DNA from 2 places in the Kineococcus sp. R86509 genome. Region 2 is predicted to be linked to the other one. Evidence: riboswitches for the same ligand, from Rfam matches in the RefSeq annotation. Region 2 holds a riboswitch; the other holds the start of a gene.
The links. A riboswitch is a leader RNA that binds a small molecule or an ion and turns the genes downstream of it on or off. The one in region 2 is predicted to bind S-adenosylmethionine.
Positions count from the first base shown of each region.

Region 1: another riboswitch for S-adenosylmethionine. It lies ahead of SJY07_RS20260 (acyl-CoA dehydrogenase family protein); the one in region 2 lies ahead of SJY07_RS18620 (ABC transporter substrate-binding protein).

Region 1 is NZ_JAXHCE010000001.1:4,146,353-4,150,560, reverse strand. Features, by position in the region: gene SJY07_RS20265 (NAD-dependent epimerase/dehydratase family protein) at 1-464, shown strand, start outside; gene SJY07_RS20260 (acyl-CoA dehydrogenase family protein) at 466-1,710, opposite strand; SAM riboswitch class IV at 1,757-1,867, opposite strand; gene SJY07_RS20255 (AAA family ATPase) at 2,099-4,084, opposite strand.
Region 2 is NZ_JAXHCE010000001.1:3,809,523-3,813,730, forward strand. Features, by position in the region: gene metE (5-methyltetrahydropteroyltriglutamate--homocysteine S-methyltransferase) at 1-1,347, shown strand, start outside; SAM riboswitch class I at 1,496-1,588, shown strand; gene SJY07_RS18620 (ABC transporter substrate-binding protein) at 1,768-3,363, shown strand; gene SJY07_RS18625 (ABC transporter permease) at 3,360-4,208, shown strand, end outside.

The DNA of each region.
Region 1 (4,208 bases), 340 kb from region 2:
CGGTGATGGGACCGGTCGTGGGGCAGGACGTCTCCGGCGCGAACCAGATCGTGCAGCGTCTGCTGACGGGCGCGGTGCCGGCGCTGCCGCACCTGTTCTTCCCGATCGTCGACGTGCGCGACGTCGCCGCCGCGCACGTCCTCGCCGTCGGCAGCGCGGAGGCCGCCGGACAGCGGTTCCTGCTCTCCGACGGCCCGACCCTGGAGTTCCCGGAGATCGCCGCGATCCTGCGCTCGGCCCTGGGGGCGGACGCCGACCGGGTCCCCACCCAGGTCCTGCCGAACGATGTCGTCCGGGCCGGCGCCGACGCCGACCCGGCGTTGCGGGCCATGGTGCCCGACCTCGGCTACGCGAAGCGGACCTCGAACGAGAAGGCCCGCCGAGTGCTCGGGTGGGCACCCCGACCCGCCTCCGAGGCCGTCGAGGCGGCGGGTCGGAGCATGGTCGAGCGCGGACTCGTGTGACCTAGCGCCCGGCCGCGGGATCCACCGAGGCGTGGGTGCCGACGTCCCACACGAACGGCGGTTCGGTGCCGTTGACCGACCAGTCGCCGACGATCCGCTGCTTGTAGATCACCGGGTTGTGCGAGGCGACCGTGCGGGCGTTGCGCCAGTGCCGGTCGAGGTCGCGGGCCCGCGAGGTGCCCGACGCGCCGAGGGTGTTGAAGAGCAGCGTCGCGGCGCGCGGGACGGACTCCGAGAGCACGACCTGGGCCTGGGCGGTCCGGATCTCGGCCTCGACGTTCGCCGCCCGGTCCGCCTCCGTCCCCGGCAGGTGTGTCGTGTCGGCGGCGGACTGGACCGCCTGCGACGCAGCGCGGGTCAGGGAGCGGGCGGTGAACGCGATCGAGGAGATCTCGCCGGCCACCGACAGCACCTGGGCGTCGTTCCTGACGAGGGGGGCCAACCCGTGGGTGTAGCTGCGGGTCCGGGTGCGGACCTCGTGCCCGGTGTCGCGTTCGACCGCCGCGGCGATCCCGGCGTGCACGGCCAGCAGGACGAGTTGGTACAGCGCGGTCTGGTAGCGGAACCGGGTGGTGAACGGGGAGACGTCGTCGGCGGCGATCTCGACGTCGTCGAGCTCGAGGGTCCCGGTCCCGGTGAGCTGCTGCCCGAAACCGTCCCAGTCGTCGGAGACGCGAACCCCCCGGCCCCGGACGGGGACCAGCGCGGTCACGACCTCGTGGGTCCCGTCCGGCAGCCGCCGGCGGGCGGTCGCGTCGGTCCAGTCGGCGTAGATCGTGCCGGTCGTGTAGTACTTCCGGCCCGAGATCGCGGTGCGCCCGTCCCGGGTGGTGACGATCGTCTGCTGCTCGCCGGTGACCCCGTCACCGACCTCGCTCCAGGAGTTCCCGACCATCTCCCCCGCCACCAGCCGCGCGATCCAGCGCGAGCGGTACTCCCCCACCGGCAGGCTCAGGACCTGCTCCACCCAGGCGATGTGGCCGCGGAAGATCTGCGGCAGGTTCGAGTCGGCGGCCGCGAGGTCGACCAGCAGGTCGGTGAACTCGACGAGGTCGAGACCGCCACCACCCTCCTCGACGGGGATGCGCAACCGGCCGAACCCGGCGTCGAGGAGTTCCCGGACCTGGTCCCGTGGCAGTTCGTGGTCCTGCTCGCGCGTCACGGTGCCGGCCGCGATCCGTTGCAGCAGCGGCGAGAAACGTTCCCGCACATCGGGTTCGACAGTGGGTTCCAGGGTGGTGCTCACGGAGCTCTCCTCGATCGTGGACGCGTCGGCCTCCGGAACGGGAGGGACAGCGTCCTTACCCGTGCCGGAGCACCAGGTCAGGTCGTCACCCGGGGCACCCCACGACGAGGAGGGTTGCCGGCCAGCGAGCCGGGGCTTGTCGCTGGCGCTCATGACCTGGGACCAGGGAACCACAGGTGGGGAGGGAGGGTCCAGCCCGCTCCGCGGGTGGCCGATCGGGCCGCGGCGGATAGCAGAACGGGAACGCCTGCTCCAGCCCCCCGGAGCAACCGTTCCCGTTCCTGTGTTCCCGCGCCACCGCCCCCGGAGGCCCCCCGGCCTCCCACGGTGCGCGAGTTCCTGCGTCGTGGTCGTCGCTCCCCTCCTGCGGCGACGACCCCGACGAGTTCTAGATCCCCCGGACGACGCCGGAGGTGGTGTCGCGCAGGTCGATGACCCGCGGCGGTGCGGACTGCGGTGCGGACTGCGCCTCGTGGGCGGCCTGCGCCGCCTCGAGCACGTCGGTGATCTCGTGACCGATGAGTTCGTGCCGTTCCAGCAGCGCGTCGCGCAGCGCCGCCACCAGGTGGCGGTTGCGGCCCATGAGTTCGCGGACGAACTCCTTCTGCTCGGTCAGCAGGTTCTCCACCAGCCGCCGCCCCTCGGAGTCACCGAGGACGCGGGAGACGAGGTTCCCGTCGGCGAACGCGCCCTGCTGGACGGCGGCGAAGGAGACCAGGGTCCCGGCCATGCCCGCCGAACCGACCATCTGCGCCGCGACCTGCGTCGCGGACTGCAGGTCGCCGGCCGGGCCGGTCGAGACGTCGCCGAAGAAGAACTCCTCGGCGACCTGACCGCCGAAGGCGATCTTGATCAGCCCGGCGAGTTCGCTGCGGGAACGGGTGTAGACGTCCTCGGCGTCACCGTGGGCGAGCAGCCCCAACGCGTTGGCGCGCTTGATGATCGTGAGGACCTCGAGGCGGCGCTGCGGGGCGACGAGCCAGGCGATCGTAGCGTGTCCGGCTTCGTGGGTCGCGATGAGCCGCGCCTCGTGGTCGGTGTAGCCGACGGGCTGGCCGAGGCCGACCTCGGTGACCAGGCGGGCCTGCTCGACGTCGCTCCAGTTCATCCCGTCGGCACCGCGACGGACGGCGTTGACGAGGGCCTCGTCGAGCAGGCTCTCGATCATCACCGGCGAGTACCCGTTGGTGATCCCGGCGAGCGCGTCACGACGTTCGTCCTCGTCGAGCGGGGCCTCGTGGGCCTTGCGGGACAGGAAGTGGTCGACGAGCTCCCGGCGGCCGACCTTGTCCGGCAGGCCGAAGCTGAGCCGACGGTCGAAACGGCCGGGACGCAGCAGGGCCGGGTCGAGGGAGTCGGCGCGGTTGGTCGCGGCGATGAGCAGGATCTCGACGGGTTCGCTCTTCGGCCGCTGCAGCCGGCGGTGCTGGGGCAGGAACCGGTTGGCGGTGTCGACGAACCAGCCCTGCAGCCGCTCGGACGTGGTGGGTTCGTCGAAGGACTGCATCTGCACGAGCAGTTCGTTGACGACGCCGCTGGCGCCTTCGCTGCTGGCCAGGCGTTCCGTCCGCAGCGCCGTCCGGCCCGTGGCGGGGAAGGACATCGCGAGGTTGGTGAGCCCCCCGCAGCCGACGATCCCGGTGGCGACGTCGGCGTCCACGGGCGTCATGGCGCTCATCCCGCCGCGGGCGCCGGCGATGGCGTCGATCTCCTCGATGAACCCGATGGCGCCGCCCTCACGACGGGCCGCCTTGCGCAGGGCCTTGAAGTAGGAGCGGAGCTTGCGGGCCGTCGCGCCGTACCACATCGACTGGAAGCTGGTCGCGGAGACGAAGAGGAAGGGGACGCCCGCCTCGCGGGCCATCGCCTTGGCCATGTGCGTCTTGCCGGTGCCGGGCGAGCCCTCGAACAGGAGTCCGCGCCGGGGCCGTCCGCCCATCTGCGTCCGGAAGGTGCGGGCCGCGAGGAACAGGTCGAGGCTGCGCTCGACGTCCTCCTTGACCGCGGCCAGACCCTTGACGTCGTCGAGGCCGATGTCGATCTGCTCGGGGCGGTAGACGACGTGCGGCGAGCGGCCGGAGACCAGCGTCTGCCCGAGGAGCAGGCCGATCATGGCGAGGAAGAAGACGAAGACCATGACGTAGATCGGGTCGACGCTCGGCAGCGGCGGCAGGACCGAGCCGGTGAAGGCCAGGCGCAGGTCGACGACGAGCAGCAGCAGGGCCACGACCATGAGCAGCGACCGGGTGCGGCGGCGGCGGTTGCGCTCGCGCTGGCGACCGACGTCCGCGCTGTCCCGTCCGGTGCGGGGCTGCGGACGCGCGCCGCGTTCGGGGTCCTTCTCGGTCCGCGGGGCGTGCTTCACGTGAGCCACGGCCGCTCCTCTCGGTCACGTCCGGGCCGGTGCGCCAGGACGTGGTCCCAGCCAACCCCGTCGTCCGGGCGATGGCTACCGGCGACCACCCTCGGTGACGCGTTCGGACGATCGCGTTCACCCG
Region 2 (4,208 bases):
CACGTCGTCGCCGGGACGTCGACCTCCCTGCTGCACGTCCCCCACGACGTGACCCGCGAGACCACCCTCGACGAGCGCCTGCGCGGCTGGCTCGCGTTCGCCGACCAGAAGGTCGCCGAGGTCGTCGTCCTGGGCAAGGCGCTGGGGGACGCGGCGTCCGTCCAGACGGAGCTCACCGCGTCGGCGCAGGCCCGGGCCGACCGCGTCGGTGCCCCCGGCGTGGTCCGTCCCGAGGTGCGCGACCGGCTCGCAGCGCTCACCCCGGAGGCCTTCGGCCGCAGCGACTACGCCGTGCGCCGCCTCGCGCAGGAGCAGGCGCTGGGTCTGCCGGCGCTGCCGACGACGACGATCGGCTCGTTCCCGCAGACGAGCGAGATCCGCAGGGCGCGGGCCGCGTGGACGCGGGGGGAGCTCACGGAGGCCGCCTACGAGGAGTTCCTGCGGGCCGAGATCGACCGCGTCGTGGACCTGCAGGAGGAACTCGGGCTCGACGTCGTCGTGCACGGGGAACCCGAGCGCAACGACATGGTCCAGTACTTCGCCGAGCAGCTCGACGGGTTCGCCGTCACCGCCCACGGCTGGGTCCAGTCCTACGGGTCGCGCTGCGTGCGCCCGCCCATCCTCTGGGGTGACGTCGTCCGTCCGGCGCCGATCACCGTGCCCTGGAGCCGGTACACGAAGACGCGCACGACGAAGCCCGTCAAGGGCATGCTGACCGGCCCGGTGACGATCCTCGCCTGGTCCTTCGTCCGCGACGACCAGCCGCTGGGCGACACCGCCCGCCAGGTCGCCCTGGCGCTGCGCGACGAGGTCAGCGACCTCGAGGCCGCCGGCATCGGGATCGTCCAGGTCGACGAACCCGCGCTGCGGGAGCTGCTGCCCCTGCGCACCCAGGACCAGCCCGCCTACCTGGACTGGTCGGTGAACTCGTTCCACCTGGCGACGGCCGGTGCCGCCGACGCGACGCAGATCCACACCCACCTCTGCTACTCGGAGTTCGGTGAGGTCATCGACGCGATCGACGGCCTCGACGCGGACGTCACGAGCATCGAGGCGGCACGCTCGCGCATGGAGGTCCTCGGCGACATCGCGCGGGCCGGTTTCGCGCGGGGCATCGGGCCGGGGGTCTACGACATCCACTCGCCGCGCGTTCCCTCGACCGAGGAGGTCGTCGGGTTGCTGCGCGCCGCCGTCGCCGCGGTCCCGGCCCGCCAGGTCTGGGTGAACCCGGACTGCGGCCTCAAGACCCGTGGCTACGCCGAGACCACCGAGTCGCTGCGCAACCTCGTCGAGGCCGCTCGCACCGTCCGCGCGGAACTCCCCGCGCACGCCGTCGCGACGAGCTGACGCCCCCGTCCGACCGGAACCCCGCCGGACGACCGCCGCCCTCCTGACCTCTCGAGATCAGGAGGGCGGCGCTCGTTCGGCCCGGGTTCCCGCCGACCCACCCGGCCGGGTTGAGATTCCGGCAGGGGGTCCCTATGATTCCTGCAGAACACCATCCAGAGCGGCTGAGAGACCTGGCTCGACGACGTCGCAGCAACCCCCCGGCAACGGGCGCGGGTGCTTCCGCCAGGAACGATGGAGGAGCGCAGTGAACAAGACGTCCCACGTCGCCGTCCTGAGGCGCATCGTCGACTTCTGCCTCACCGGTTCCACCGGCTGTCGCTGACCCAGCACCCCCGCCGACCGGGAACGTGCCGGTCATCCCGCGTCCCTGCCGCAGGCCGGACGTGTCGTCGACGTACCCCTCAGCCTGGAGGACCCTTGCGCACCCGCACGCCACTTTCCGCCGTCGCCCTCGTCGCGTTGTTCGCCCTCACCGCCTGCGGTGGCGGGAGCCAGGACGACGGCAGTCCCGCCGCCGACGGTGAACCCGTCGCCGGTGGGAACCTCACCTTCGCCATCCAGGTCGACTCCGGCTGCATCGACCCGCAGCAGGTCGGCAACAACGACGCCCTGAACGTCGGTCGCCAGCTCGTCGACTCCCTCACGGTCCAGGACCTCGACGGTCAGGTCCAGCCGTGGCTGGCCCAGAGCTGGGAGGTCAGCCCCGACGCGAGGACGTTCACGTTCCACCTGCGTGAGGGCGCCACGTTCTCCGACGGGACGCCGCTCGACTCCGCGGCGGTCAAGGCGAACCTCGACGGCATCGTCGCACTCGGTGCGAAGGCGTCGTTGGCCTCGGCCTACCTCGCGGGCTACACCGGGACGCAGACGCCGGACGCGCAGACGGCCGTCGTGACGTTCTCGCAGCCGAGCGCGCAGTTCCTGCAGGCGACGTCGACGATGAGCCTCGGTCTGCTCTCCGTCGCGACGACCACCGCTGATCCCGCGACCCGTTGCGATGGAACGACTCTCGTCGGATCAGGCCCCTTCGTGGTCGGGAAGTACACCAAGGACAGCGAAGTCGTGCTGAAGAAGCGCACCGGGTACGCCTGGGCCCCGACGGGTTCCCAGCACAGCGGTGACGCCTACCTCGACACGATCACCTACCAGGTGGTCCCCGAGGCGAGCGTGCGCACCGGGTCGCTGCAGTCGGGTCAGATCGACGCGACGACGGCGATCTCCGCGCAGGACCTCCCGCAGTTCGACGGCGGCGGTTTCTGGACCGAACGTCGCGCGAACCCGGGCATCCCCTACAACTTCTTCCCCAACGAGTCGCGGCCGGTCTTCCAGGACGAACGCGTCCGTCAGGCCCTGTCCAAGGCCATCGACCGCGAACAACTGGCGAGCATCCTCAACCCGGGTGACGTGGCCGTGACGTCGGCGCTCTCGGCGTCCACCCCGGACGCACCCGACGACTCCGACGTCCTCGCCCACGACGTCGCCGGGGCCAACGCCCTCCTCGACGAGGCCGGCTGGACGAAGGGTTCGGACGGGATCCGCGCGAAGGACGGCCAGAAGCTCTCCTTCACGATCACCTTCTGGCAGCCCACCTCGGCGGTGCTGGAACTCGTGCAGCAGCAGGTGCGCGAGGTCGGGATCGACCTGCAGTTGAAGCAGGGCACGACGGCCGAGACGACGGCCCAGCAGAACTCCGGCGACTACGACGCGATCTTCTACAACCTGACCCGCTCCGACCCGGACGTCGCCCGCACGATCTTCTCCACCGAGGCGCGCAACGTGAACCACCGCGCGCACAGCGAGGTGGACGACCTGCTGACCCGGCAGGCCGCGACGACCGACCCCGCGCAGCGCGCGGACCTCGTCGCCCAGGCGTCGAAGCTCCTCCTGACCCAGGCCCACTCGATCCCGCTCGTCGAACTCTCCACCGTCATCGCCGCGAGCGACGACGTGCACGACCTGCAGTTCGAGGGTTCCTCCCGGTTGTGGTTCTACGACGCCTGGAAGACCTCGTGAACCTCGGGCTCGTGGGCTACGTGGGCCGCCGTCTCGGTCAGGCCGTGCTGGTCCTGTGGGCGGCGTTCACCGTGACGTTCGTCATCCTCTACCTGCTCCCGAGCGACCCGGTCTCGATCATGCTCGCCGGTGGTCAGGGCGGGGAGCAGGCCGCGGTCGACCCCGCCCAGGCGGCGGCGTTGCGCGCCGAGTACGGACTCGACGACCCGTTGCCCGTGCAGTACGTCCACGCGCTCTGGCGCACGCTGCACCTCGACCTCGGGAACTCGATCCAGAACGGCGCGCCGGTGTCGACGTCGATCGCCGACGCGTTGCCGCAGACGGCCCTGCTCGCCGCCTCGGCCTTCGTGGTCGCCCTCGTCCTGGGGGTGGGGATCGCCTTCCTCTCGACGTGGACGCGGTGGGCCTGGGCCCGGACGCTGCTGCTCGCCCTGCCGCCGCTGGGGGTCTCCCTGCCGACGTTCTGGGTCGGGCTGCTGCTCATCCAGGTGTTCTCGTTCCGGATCCCGGTCTTCCCCGCACTGGGCAACCGGGGGGTCTCCAGCCTCGTCCTGCCGGCCGTCACGCTGGCGATCCCGGTCTCGGCCTCCATCGCGCAGGTCCTCGCCCGGGGTCTGCGGACGGCCCTGGCCGAACCGTACGTCGAGACCGCCCGGGCCAAGGGTGCGTCCCGCGCCCGGGTACACCTGCGCCACGCGTTCCGCAACGCCACCATCCCGGCGCTCACCATCGGCGGGGTCGTCGTGGGGAACCTGCTCGCGGGGGCCGTCGTGGTCGAGACGGTGTTCTCCCGGGTCGGGATCGGGCGGCTGACGGTGACCGCCGTCAACGGTCAGGACATCCCG